DNA from 2 places in the Cyanobium sp. T1G-Tous genome. Region 2 is predicted to be linked to the other one. Evidence: predicted binding sites of a transcription regulator. Region 2 holds the regulator's gene; the other holds the start of a gene.
The links. The regulator HrcA, encoded in region 2, represses chaperone genes, less so after heat shock. The targets are predictions, from matches to a motif close to TTAGCACTCNNNNNNNNNGAGTGCTAA.
Positions count from the first base shown of each region.

Region 1: the regulator HrcA is predicted to act here: its motif matches at 2,880-2,906, upstream of groES (co-chaperone GroES).

Region 1 is NZ_JAGQBD010000003.1:37,537-44,074, reverse strand. Features, by position in the region: gene KBY75_RS02985 (transaldolase family protein) at 1-42, opposite strand, end outside; gene KBY75_RS02980 (30S ribosomal protein PSRP-3) at 120-596, shown strand; gene atpC (ATP synthase F1 subunit epsilon) at 819-1,226, opposite strand; gene atpD (F0F1 ATP synthase subunit beta) at 1,256-2,716, opposite strand; gene groES (co-chaperone GroES) at 2,983-3,294, shown strand; gene groL (chaperonin GroEL) at 3,346-4,980, shown strand; gene KBY75_RS02955 (ammonium transporter) at 5,166-6,461, shown strand; gene msrB (peptide-methionine (R)-S-oxide reductase MsrB) at 6,458-6,538, opposite strand, start outside.
Region 2 is NZ_JAGQBD010000006.1:86,509-93,046, reverse strand. Features, by position in the region: gene KBY75_RS05835 (translation initiation factor) at 1-248, opposite strand, end outside; gene KBY75_RS05830 (hypothetical protein) at 396-539, opposite strand; gene KBY75_RS05825 (FitA-like ribbon-helix-helix domain-containing protein) at 607-852, opposite strand; gene trpB (tryptophan synthase subunit beta) at 1,016-2,287, shown strand; gene KBY75_RS05815 (TerB family tellurite resistance protein) at 2,304-2,753, opposite strand; gene KBY75_RS05810 (heat-inducible transcriptional repressor HrcA) at 2,841-3,749, opposite strand; gene KBY75_RS05805 (rhodanese-like domain-containing protein) at 3,876-4,232, opposite strand; gene KBY75_RS05800 (DUF3352 domain-containing protein) at 4,263-5,894, shown strand; gene KBY75_RS05795 (histidine phosphatase family protein) at 5,900-6,394, shown strand; gene KBY75_RS05790 (citrate synthase) at 6,421-6,538, shown strand, end outside.

The DNA.
Region 1 (6,538 bases), on a different contig from region 2:
GGCTTTGGGATCGGCCGAATCGAGGAACAGGCGCAGGGCCATAGCCGCAGGCAGGGGCCGAGGGCGGCCAGGCGGCTGGTAGGTTAGTTCTTTGCTCTGTTGCCTTGAGCACTGACCCCATGACAGCCATCGAGAGCGCTCCTGACGCAGCATTGACCGATATGGCCGAAGTGGCCGCGGCTGCCGAAGACACCACCACCCAGGGGCGTCCGGTGATGCGTGGCGGTAGTGCGGCCCTGGCGACCGCCACCATTGATGAGGATGGCGTTCCCTCTGGCTATACCCCCAAGGCTGACGAAGGTCGTTTCCTGCTCAAGATCTTGTGGCTGCCTGACAACGTCGCCTTAGCGGTGGATCAGATTGTTGGCGGTGGTCCGAGCCCCCTTACTTCTTACTTCTTCTGGCCTCGGGAAGATGCCTGGGAAACCCTCAAGACCGAGCTCGAAGGCAAGAGCTGGATCACAGATAACGAGCGCGTTGAGGTGCTCAACAAGGCCACAGAGGTGATCAACTACTGGCAGGAAGAGGGCAAAGGCAAGAGCCTGGACGATGCCAAGCTTAAATTCCCCGATGTTACTTTCTGCGGTACCGCCTGATTAGTGCTAAATTCTAAAGCTTAGTTATTTGCCCAAGCATAAGTTGAATTTACTAGCACTCCGCGAGGAGTGCTTTTTTATGCATCATTTTACCCATTAAGAGCAAGGTCTTAAAAAATCCGGAAGCCAGCCCCGAGCTTAAGGGTTGACTTCCGGAATGAAATTATATAAAAATCTAGACTGTTCAAATCTAGGATTTTAAAAATCTAGGTTTTAAAAAAATTAGATTGCTTTGCTGGCTTGGAAGCGGGCGCGCGATGAAGCCAGTGCTTGCTGGGCTTTGAGCTTCTCTGGGCTGGCTGGCTTGCCCTCAAAAGCAGCTGCTGCCGATTGGGCGGCCTCAAAGGCAGCCTCGGCGGATGCGGCATTAATTGAGCTGCCTAGCTCAGCGGCATTCACCAAAACGGTGACCTCGTCGGCCTCCACTTCGGCGAAACCACCCATCAGGGCGATCGTTGACCAAGCGCCGCCGGAGCGCAGACGCATTACGCCAGTATCCAGGGCTGCCAGCATGGTGACGTGGCCAGGCAGGATACCTACCTGCCCAGTAGTGCTTGGCAGGATTACCTCTTCGGCGGTTCCATCAAAGACGCTCTGATCAGGGGCCAGAACGCGGAGGGTGAGACTCATGGGTAGGGGTCCTCAGGGAAAAGAGGGTATCAACCCTTGGCGTCGGCAAGAATCTTGGCGGCCTTGGCTCTCACCTGGTCGATGTTGCCCACTAGGTAGAAGGCAGCTTCAGGTAGGTCGTCAAGCTCGCCGGCCAGAATCATGTTGAAGCCCTTGATCGTGTCGTCCAGCTTGACGTACTCACCCTTTTGACCTGTGAAGATCTCAGCCACGAAGAAGGGCTGGGAGAGAAACTTCTCAATCTTGCGGGCCCGGTCAACCGTGCGGCGGTCGTCCTCGGAGAGTTCGTCGAGACCAAGAATCGCAATGATGTCTTGGAGCTCTTTGTAGCGCTGCAGGGTGCTTTGCACGGAGCGTGCAGTGCGGTAGTGCTCATCACCTACCACCGCTGGCTGAAGCATGGTGCTGGTGGAATCCAGAGGATCCACGGCCGGGTAGATGCCCTTGGAAGCCAGGCCGCGGCTCAACACGGTGGTGGCGTCTAGGTGGGCAAAGGTGGTAGCAGGTGCCGGGTCGGTGAGGTCGTCTGCAGGTACGTAGACGGCCTGGATCGAAGTGATCGAGCCTTCCAGGGTGGAGGTGATGCGCTCTTGCAGCATGCCCACGTCGGTGCCGAGGGTGGGCTGATAGCCCACAGCAGAGGGCATGCGGCCCAGCAGTGCTGAAACCTCAGAGCCGGCCTGCACGAAGCGGAAGATGTTGTCGACGAACAGCAAGACGTCTTGCTTGTTGGTGTCGCGGAAGTGCTCAGCCATGGTGAGTGCCGAGAGGCCCACGCGCATGCGGGCACCAGGGGGCTCGTTCATCTGGCCGTAGCAGAGAGCAACCTTCGATTTGGAAAGGTCGTCGGGATTGATCACACCCGATTCCTTGAACTCCTCATAAAGATCGTTGCCTTCCCTGGTGCGCTCGCCAACGCCAGCGAACACGGAAACGCCGCCGTGCTCCTTGGCGATGTTGTTGATGAGCTCTTGGATCAGAACGGTCTTGCCAACGCCGGCACCGCCGAACAGGCCAACTTTGCCCCCTTGGCGGTAGGGAGCCAGCAGGTCGATCACCTTGATGCCTGTCTCAAAAACCTTGGGCTTGGTCTCCAGCTCAGTGAGGCTGGGGGCGGCGCGATGGATCGAAGCGGTCACGGTGGTGGTTACTGGACCCTGCTCATCCACCGGCTCGCCGAGCACGTTGAAGATGCGACCGAGGGTGGCCTCGCCCACGGGTACGCAGATCGGGGCGCCCGTATCTACAGCTTCCATGCCACGCACCAATCCGTCGGTGGTGCTCATGGCCACAGCACGGACTCGGTGATCGCCCAACAGCTGTTGGACCTCAGCTGTTAAAGCGACTAGCTGGCCGGCCGAATTTTTGGCTTCAATTCGAAGCGCGTTGTAAATCTTGGGCAGCTTGCCGGCCGGGAATTCAACGTCTAAAACCGGGCCAATCACCTGCCGGACGGTGCCTTTGGTGCCGGTGGCGGTAGCAGCTGCCATAGGTAAGGAAATCTCGGGGAAGCGCAGGGGGAATCAGCCCGCCTGAAGCGGCGCAACCTTACCACTGCGGTAGGCGCGGGCTTCTGTTCAGCCCCTGTTCACCCCGGTGGTTCGGTCACCCGCACGGTCTGGGCCTGGGCACTGGAGCTTGGTTGGGCATAAATTGGCACTCGTTGAGCTCGAGTGCTAAATCGCCTCTCTGGCCCACTCCAGTTCACTGTTCTGTGGCGTCTCAGGCGCCATGTCATTGCTCTCGCAATCCATCCATGGCTGCTGTTTCTCTCAGCGTCTCCACGGTTAAGCCCCTCGGAGATCGCATTTTTATCAAGGTGTCCGAATCGGAGGAGAAAACCGCCGGCGGCATTCTTCTGCCTGACACCGCTAAGGAAAAGCCCCAGGTGGGCGAAGTGGTGCAGATCGGCCCAGGCAAGCGCAACGACGACGGCAGCCGCCAGGCTCCTGAGGTCAGCGTTGGCGACAAGGTGCTCTACAGCAAGTATGCCGGCACCGACATCAAGCTCGGCAGCGACGAGTTTGTGCTGCTTTCCGAGAAGGACATCCTCGCCATCGTCAACTGACGACTGGCCTATTACTGAATCCGACCTAACCCCATAAGGAAATCGCCTTCCATGGCTAAGCGCATTATTTACAACGAGAACGCTCGCAGAGCTCTCGAAAGAGGTATCGACATTCTGGCTGAGGCCGTTGCTGTCACCCTTGGACCTAAGGGTCGCAACGTGGTGCTGGAGAAAAAGTTTGGTGCACCCCAGATCATCAACGACGGCGTCACCATCGCCAAGGAAATTGAGCTCGAGGACCACATCGAGAACACTGGTGTTGCCCTGATCCGTCAGGCCGCCTCCAAAACCAACGATGCCGCCGGCGACGGCACCACCACCGCCACGGTTTTGGCCCATGCCATGGTCAAGGCAGGCCTGCGCAACGTGGCTGCCGGCGCCAATGCGATCACCCTCAAAAAGGGCATCGACAAGGCTTCCGATTTCCTCGTAGGCAAGATCAAGGAGCACGCCAAGCCCATCTCCGACTCCAGCGCCATCGCCCAAGTGGGCACCATCTCCGCCGGCAACGACGAAGAGGTGGGGCGCATGATCGCCGATGCGATGGACAAGGTCGGTAAGGAAGGTGTGATCTCCCTGGAAGAAGGGAAATCGATGACCACCGAGTTGGAGGTCACCGAAGGCATGCGCTTCGACAAGGGCTACATCTCGCCCTACTTCGCCACCGACACCGAGCGCATGGAAGCGGTGCTCGAAGAGCCCTACATCCTGCTCACCGACAAGAAGATCGGCCTGGTGCAGGACCTCGTGCCCGTGCTTGAGCAGATCGCCCGTACAGGCAAGCCCCTGCTGATCATTGCCGAGGACATCGAGAAGGAAGCCCTCGCCACCCTCGTGGTCAACCGCCTGCGCGGCGTGCTCAACGTGGCGGCAGTCAAGGCACCTGGTTTCGGTGATCGCCGCAAGGCCATGCTCGAGGACATCGCCGTTCTCACCAACGGTCAGCTGATCACCGAAGACGCCGGTCTCAAGCTGGAGAACGCCAAGTTGGAGATGCTGGGCACCGCCCGCCGCATCACCATCAACAAGGACACCACCACCATCGTGGCCGAAGGCAACGAAGTGGCTGTCAAGGCGCGCTGCGAGCAAATCCGCAAGCAGATGGACGAAACCGACTCCTCCTATGACAAGGAGAAGCTGCAAGAGCGTCTGGCCAAGCTGAGCGGCGGTGTGGCCGTGGTCAAGGTGGGTGCCGCCACCGAGACCGAGATGAAGGACAAGAAGCTGCGCCTGGAAGACGCCATCAACGCCACCAAGGCGGCCGTTGAAGAAGGCATCGTTCCTGGTGGTGGCACTACGTTGGCCCACCTAGCCCCCGCCCTCGAGGAGTGGGCTGCGGCCAACCTCTCTGGCGAGGAGCTGATCGGCGCCCACATCGTGGCCTCCGCCCTCACCGCGCCTTTGATGCGCATCGCTCAAAACGCTGGCGTCAATGGCGCTGTCGTGGCTGAAAACGTGCGTAACAAGCCCTTCAACGAGGGGTACAACGCCGCCACCGGCGAGTACGTCGACATGCTGGCTGCCGGTATCGTCGACCCCGCCAAGGTGACCCGCTCCGGTCTGCAGAATGCCGCCTCCATCGCCGGCATGGTGCTGACCACCGAATGCATCGTGGCCGACATGCCAGATAAGAAAGATGCTGCTCCCGCCGGTGGCGGCATGGGCGGCGGCGACTTCGACTACTGATAGCGGGAGTGGGGCCTTTGTGGCCCCACTCCTTCATCGGCACCGAGGGCAGAGGATTTTCCTTCTGCCCTTTTTTTGTTCCCGTTCAGCCAAGTGGGTCTAGCCATCCCGGCTGTATCGGTTGCCACCTTTAAGAGCCCTTTTGGTAGCAGTTGCTACATGTCTTGGGTCCGTTGGCCTTCAGGGTGGCGCCTGCTTTTGGCTCAGCTGTGCCGCTGCTTTTTGCAACCGATCTGGCCCTTCGCAGTGCCAACAATGGTTTTGTGCTGGTGAGTGCTGCCCTGGTGCTGATGATGACGCCAGCTCTGGCCCTCTTTTATGCGGGCTTTGTGCGCAGCCGCAACGTGCTTAACACCATGGTGATGAGCTTCACCGCCATGGCCCTGGTGAGTGTGCTCTGGGTGTTGTTCGGCTACAGCCTGGCCTTCTCTTCCGGTAGCGGTCCCCTAGCTCCTTTCATCGGCGGGTTGCAGTGGGCGGGGCTCAGCAATTGGTCGGCTCCCTATGGGGATGGGCAACTCAGTCACGGCGCCGTTGCCCTGTTCCAGGTCACCTTTGCGATCATCACTCCTGCGCTGATTTCCGGCGCGGTGGTTGAGCGGATGCATTTCCGCGCCTGGATGGTGTTTCTGCTGCTCTGGAGCACCTTCATCTATCTCCCCCTGGCCCACATGGTGTGGGGACCAGGTGGGTTCCTGGGCAGTTCCGGCCTCGGTGCCATCGACTTCGCCGGTGGCCTGGTGGTGGAACTGGCCTCCGGTGTGGCCGCCGCCGTTGCTGCCCTGGTGGTGGGCCGGCGTCGCAGTGGGGGCGTGGGCTATGCCGCCCCACCCCACAACGTGCCCTTCATCTTGTTGGGGGCGGGCCTGCTCTGGTTCGGCTGGTTTGGCTTCAACGGTGGTAGCGGCCTGGTGGCAGGCAATTTGGCCTCCCTTGCCTGCCTCACCACCAATACCGCTGCCGCTTCAGCTGCCCTGGGCTGGATGCTGCTGGAAACATGGCAGCGCGGCAAGCCCACTGCCGTGGGTGTGGCTACCGGCGCCGTGGCCGGCCTGGTGGCGATCACCCCAGCGGCCGGCTATGTGAGCCCTCTGGCGGCTGTGTTGATCGGCTTTGCGGCAGCGCTGGTTTGCAGCTATGCCATGCAACTCAAGAACCGCTGGCGGCTAGATGACAGCCTCGATGTGCTGCCGGTGCATGGCGTGGCCGGGTTGCTCGGCACTCTGCTAACTGGCGTGTTCACGTTGAAAAGCCTCAATCCCGCTGGCGCCGATGGACTGCTAGTGGGCCAGCCAGGTCAGCTCTGGATTCAGCTCAAGGCCGCAGGATTCACCATTCTTTTTGTTGGAGTAGGCACGTATGTGATTCTTATACTGATTCGCCTGGTGATGCCCCTGCGTGTTAACGATATTCAGGAACAGCAGGGCCTCGATATCAATGCTCACGGCGAAGAGGCCTACAACAGCGAATACACCGGTTAACCGGAGATAAAATTGAGGGCTGCGCCGTTATTGCAGTAGCGCTTGCCACTGGGCTTAGGGCCGTCGTCAAACACGTG
Region 2 (6,538 bases):
ACGGTGCCGCCTGTGCCGGCAATGGCCTTGAGCTGTTTGAGCAGGGTCTTTAGCTCGGCTTCCGGTGCCTCAAGGCCCGTGATCGCTGTCACTAGTTTTCCGCCTTTGCCGGCCTTGGTGCGCTGCACCCGCACCCGCTGCTGGGCCTTTGGGCTGGGTGAGCCCGTTGGGCCGGCCCCAGCGGCAGTGGGCCTGGCCGTGCTTGCGGAGTTGCTGCTGAATTCCTGCCAGCCGCCCTTCTTGGCCATGCCCAACCTTGCAACGCTGGTTCGGATTCTGGTCGGCGCAGCGTTCCCAGGGATTGCAATGCCCCCGCTTCGGCCCTTAACCCAGGGGTCTCGCCACATCCGGGAATGCAACAAAAACAGTGCGGTCTTCCGTGACCAGCTACACCCTCAGTTGCTGTTGTGAGCCAGCTGCAAAACGTGATCGGAAGCCACCGGTTCGTCCTGGCCAGCCAGCAGCACCTCTGCCCGTTGCATCAGCGTCACGGCCTGCGGGAGCAGGAGCAGGTCACGCCGTAGGTAAGTGGTGAGCACATTCCGCCACTCACTGCGCCAGAGCGGCGGTGCTGCTGGTTGGCCAGGACGTTGGTGTCAACAACAATCAAGGCCGACCTTCGCGCTTGAAGGCATCGATCCCAGCCGGATCAAAGCTGCGCTGAGCCAGGCTGTCGCGCAGGGCCCGGATCTCTACTAGCTCCTGCTCTGCGGCCAAGTGGTCATGGCCTAGTCCGGCTTCCAGGCAAACGATCGCTTCATTGTTGAGGCCGCGCCGATGCCGCTTGGCCGCCGCGGCGAGCCGTGCATGAAGCTCGTCGGGCAGGTTTTTGAGCGTGATGGTTTTGGCCACGGCAGCCAGCGACCTCACGGCGGTCCAACCATTATGGATCCGTTCTGGAACCTGGCTGGCCGTGGTTCTGGATCGCCGTGCGTCGTCCAACGATGCTCGTGGGCTTGAAGCGCTGCTGCCGGCCGCTGGCTTCTTAGGCTTACACGATCTGATAGCGCCACCGGTGACAAGCACCGTCCATCCCATCTCAGCAGCCAGCGGCGTCGATCCAGCTGCCCTGGAGCGTGCAGCCCGCCCCAACAGTCTGGGTCGCTACGGCCAGTTCGGGGGCCAGTACGTGCCTGAAACCCTGATTCCGGCTCTTGCGGAGCTGGAGCAGGCCGCGGCTGAGGCCTGGAAGGATCCTGCTTTTACCGATCGGCTCAACCACCTGTTGCGCACCTATGTGGGGCGGCCCAATCCCCTCTATGAAGCGGAGCGGCTCACGGACCACTACCGCCGGCCCGAGGGCGGTCCGCGCATCTGGCTGAAGCGCGAAGACCTCAACCACACCGGCGCCCACAAGATCAACAACGCCCTCGGTCAGGCGCTGCTGGCCCTGCGCATGGGCAAAAAGCGGATCATTGCCGAAACCGGCGCCGGTCAGCACGGCGTGGCCACGGCCACCGTGTGTGCCCGCTTCGGTCTCGAGTGCGTGGTGTACATGGGCGCCGAGGACATGCGCCGCCAGGCCCTCAACGTGTTCCGCATGCGGCTACTGGGAGCCACGGTGCAGCCCGTCACCGCCGGCACCGCCACCCTTAAAGACGCCACCAGCGAAGCGATCCGCGACTGGGTGACCAACGTGGAGAGCACCCACTACATTCTCGGCTCGGTGGCCGGGCCCCATCCCTACCCGATGCTGGTGCGCGACTTCCACGCCGTGATCGGTGAGGAAACCAAGCGCCAGTGCCACGAGGCCTTTGGCCGCAATCCGGATGTGCTGGTGGCCTGCGTAGGTGGTGGCTCCAATGCCATGGGCCTGTTCCATCCCTTCGTGCAGGACACGGACGTGCGGCTAGTGGGGGTGGAGGCCGCCGGCGATGGCGTGGCCACCGGCCGCCATGCCGCCACGATCACCGAGGGCCGCGTTGGCGTGCTGCATGGCGCCATGAGCCTGCTGCTGCAGGACGAGGAGGGCCAGGTGCAGGAGGCCCACTCGATCAGCGCCGGCCTCGATTACCCCGGCGTGGGCCCGGAGCACAGCTACCTCAAAACCATCGGTCGTGCTGAATACGGCGCCGTGACAGACACCGAGGCGCTCGATGCCCTGCAGCTTCTGTGTCGACTGGAGGGCATCATCCCGGCGCTGGAAACGGCCCACGCCTTCGCCTGGCTGGAGAAGCTCTGCCCCACCCTGGCCCCTGGCACCGAGGTGGTCCTCAACCTCTCGGGCCGCGGCGACAAGGATGTGAACACGGTGGCCGAGAAGCTCGGCGACAAGATGGGAGGCTGACCCCAGCCTGCTGGCATCAGCCCAAGACCGGGAAGTCGAAACGATTGCCGAAAAGCGAAAACAGCACCTGCCACAGGTTGGGGTGCTCCTTGATCTCCTCGGCCGCCGCGCTCTCGATTGATTGCAGCTGATCGGGGCTCAGCTCGAGGCCGGTGGCAAGACGAGAAAGGATCTCGCGCTCTTGCTCGCAGATGAATTCATCATCCTGCTGGTGCCTTGATGCGGAAGCCACCATCACGGCGGTTTTCATGGCCAGTTCCCGTTGCTCCGGATTTATCAAGGCGGCCAGCTCCTCGATGCAGGCTGGATCAGATAACTGATCTTCCCAATTAATAATTTTGGCCTGAAGTTTATATTGTTTACTCAGAGAGTCCAGAAGGTTTTCCTCTTCAAGAGATACCCCGCCATCGGCAAGGGCAACCAGATTGAGAATTCTCAGGATCACTCCTGCTGATTGGAGGTCCATTAACTGGTTTAGCTGATACTTGAAATAAGCTTACCGGCTTTGGCTGTGGAAATATTTGGCACTGCAATTGATCACTAAGGGCCCGATCTAGCGCAAGAGCCTTTCCAGTGCCTGGGCCACCGAGCCCACGGCGGCTCGGGCCGTGGCGTAGGCCATGCGCATTGGCCCCACTAGGGCCACCTGGCCCACGCCGCCGTCGCCGCTGCGGTAGTTGGCCTGCACCACGGCGCACTGGTGCAGGGCCCGGTGGGGATGCTCGGCGCCGATCCAAATACCTGGCTGGGGCAGGAGCTGTTGGGGCGCATCCTCAACCAGCTCCACTAGCGGGCGCAGGCTGAGGGTCTGGCTGAATTCCGGCTGGGCAAGCAGGCCAGCTAGCCCCGTCGCCACAGCGCCTTCGCCCTCCAGCTGCCGCGACTGCCCATGGCTAGCCAGGGCTTGGCGCAATACCGCGCCGCTGCTGCTGAGGTGGGAGGGCAGGGCGGCCCAGTCGATGCTGCCGCCATCCAGCTGGGCCGCGACCCAGCGCTCCAGGGACGCCAGTTCCGCTACCGCAAGGCACGGCAGCCGCAAATTGAGGCTGCTGGCGGTGGCGCCCCCCTCCACCAGGAACACCAGCAGGCGTTCACCACTGGCCACCAGTCGTAGGGCCTGCAGCTGGGACTGCTGGCGTTGGGGCCTGGTGATCAGGCTGAGCAGGCCCGTGAGATCTGCCAGGCGCCGGCTCAGATGCAGCAGCAGATCGTCGAGGGCTGCCCACTGCAGGCTGAGTCCGGTGAGTTCGCGCTCCAGCTGCAGGGCGGCTGCGCCTGGCGCGGGCAGCAGCTGATCTACGTAGGTGCGGTAGCCCTGCTGGCTGGGGATTCGGCCAGCGGAGGGGTGGGGTTGGGTGAGCAGGCCACGCTGCTCCAGGGCCCCCATGGCTGAGCGCACCGTCGCCGGGCTGGCCTGGAGGCCAAAACGGCGCACCAGGGTCTGGCTGCCCACCGGCTCCATCGTGTCGACGTAGTGGCGCACGGCGAGCTGCAGTACTTCCTGCTGCCTGGCGGGCAAGGGCCTGGGGGAGGCGGACTGCAAGCGGGAGCCGCAGGAGTGAGGCGATCGTACGCAGCCCAGCGGGTGTCAGTAGCGGGGTACGGCCGGATCCACCTCCACACTCCAGGCGTCGATGCCCCCTTGCACGTTCCAGACGGCACCAAAGCCGTGTTCCTGCATCAGCCAGCAGCCCAGATGCCAGCTGCGCACGCCGGCGTGGCACAGCACGGCTACGGGTCGGTCTCGGTCGAGCAGCTGGTTGAGCTGGCCAATCCACTCGTTAGATCGGCCCAGGGGCAGATGCACCACGGCATGGGGCAGGCGGGCCAATTCCAGTTCGGTGTCTTCGCGCACGTCCACCAGCTGGATCGCCTCGCCCCGCTCCAGCCGCTCTTGCAGGTCGCGGGCCCGGATTGTCTGCGGTGTCGTCTCGATAGGTGCCATGGCGGGCAGACGGGGTGGCTTGGGGTCAAGATGGACCCATCCTGCGTGGGGCGCATGAAGGCCCGCCCGTTTTTGGCGGTCGTGCTGGCGGTGACATTGCTGTTGCTGAGCCTGGCGGCGGGTGGCTGGTGGCTGGTGCTGCAGCGCTCCCCCCTGCAGCTGCAGCACCAGCAGCTGGTTTCGCCCCGGGCGGCCCGCTTTGTGCCCCGCCAAGCCGCCCTGAGCCTCTATTTGCTCAGCGATGGCGAGCAGCCGGTGGGTTACGCCCGGGCGGTAGCTCCCCCCCGCCAGCGCCGCCAGGCGGCTGAGGCGGTCGCCTGCCTTAGGGATGGTGCTTTCGCTGCTGCCGGCCTCGACTATCCCGGCGAGCTGGCCCCCTGGTTGGGCCGCGAACTCGGCTTTGCCCTACTGGCCTCAGAGCCCGGGGCGGCGCCCGATGGCTGGTTGCTGGCCCTGCGCAGTCGCGACGCTGACGGCGCCCGCCGCTTCCTGCAGCGCTTCTGGCAGACCCGCAGCCTGGCGGGCACCGACCTGCAGATCAGCAGCTACCGCGGCATGGGCTTGATCAGTGGCCGTGGTGCCCTGGTGGGCACCAGCCCGGTGCCGATCGCTACGGCGCTGATCGACGACGACCTGGTGTTGATCGCGTCGGGTCGGGGGGTGCTGGAGCAGGCCCTTGACGTCTCCCAGATCGATGAGCTCAACCAAGCGGCCAGCCCCCGCTTTAAGCAGGCGGTGCAGCGCCTTGAGCAGGGGGCGCTGCTGCTCACAGCCCGGCCAGAAACCCTGGGGCCCTGGTTGGGGTTGCCGGGTGAGTTCACGGCGCCTGGGGTCGTGCAGGAGCTGGTGGCTAGCCTGCGCCCCGATAACCGCTCCTTGGAGCTGGAGGCCCTTCTGCAGTTCGCTGCAGATGCCGCGGTGCCGGTTCCCTCGGCCACGGGCACTACGGAAATTGACCCCACAGGAGCAGTCTTATTGGAGGCCCTGCAGGGCCCCTCAGAGAGCCTGGCCCTGATCCAGCGCCCCGCCGCTTGGCCGGCCTACTGGCAGCCCCTGCTGGCGGCAGTGCTGCAGGCTGAGCCGGGATCTTTCCCGGCCTTGGTGACCGCCGCCGCCGATGGCCCACTGCTGCGCAGTGAGGCAAGTCAGGGCTGGCTGCTGGGCACTGGCGTCGACCAACCGCAGCCGGAGGCCCTCGCTGGGGTGCTGGCTGCCGAGGGATTGATCGCCGCGCCGCTGCCGGTGGAAGGGGATCCCGATCTGCGGGTCTGGACCAGGCTGGAGGCTGGCCAGGCTGGACGCCGATTCGCCCGCGGCGATGCCAACCAGCTGCAGGCCAGCCTGGAGGGCGCCCGCTCCAGCCAGGGCCGCCTGGCCTGGTGGGGTCAGACCCTGGCGGTGCTGCAGGAGCAGCGTGACTCCCGCAAGCCGCCCCGGCTGCGGCTGGAGCAGCTCGCCGGCCTCGATCTACCCCAGGCTCCCCTGCAGTGGGCTATGGCGGCGGGCCGGGCCCAGCCCTTGCTGCAGCGCTGGAGCACCTGGCAGCTGTTGTCGGCCCTGGCCGGCCAGCCCCTGGCCCCGGCCGTGCAGAGCCTGAGCCTGGGCTGGGAAGCGCAGCCTGACGCCAACCTGCACCTCAAGGCCCACCTTGAATTCGGTTGATGGCTATGGCAAAACTTGAACCGGCTGAGCGTGAACTGCTGCTCTGGCGCCATGGCATCGCCGAAGATCGCCACCCTGATCGCCCTGATCAGGAGCGGGCCCTTACGGCTGAAGGCCGTCAGCGCACTGCGGCCGTGGCGGCGGAGTTGTGCCGCTTGCAGCTTCACTGTGATCGCCTGCTGAGCAGCCCCCTGCGGCGGGCGCTGCAAACCGCTGAAATTGGAGTGGCGGCTGGTATGGCACCGGCGCTGGAGTTGGAGGATCGCCTGGCGCCAGGCGGTGATCCGAGGCCGCTGCTGCAGGCGGGCCCTTGGCGGCGCCTTGGTCTGGTGGGCCATGAGCCAGATCTGGGAGAGCTGGCCTCGAGCCTGCTGGGGTTGCCGGCGGGTTCGATTTCGGTGCGTAAGGCCGGCATCGTGCTGCTGCGCTTGGGCCCAACTGGCGCCAGCTTGGAGGCCCTAATTGGCCCACGGTTGCTGCGACTACGGCGGGATGGCTAGCGGCAGCCGTAAGTTCGCCTTAGTGAGTGCGGTGGAGAAGCTTGGTAGTAACAGGAGCGGCGACCCCAGCCCCATTTCGGCCGGGTTTGGAAGGGGTGCCGGCTACCCAGTCGTCGATCTGCGACATCGATGGCCAGCGGGGGG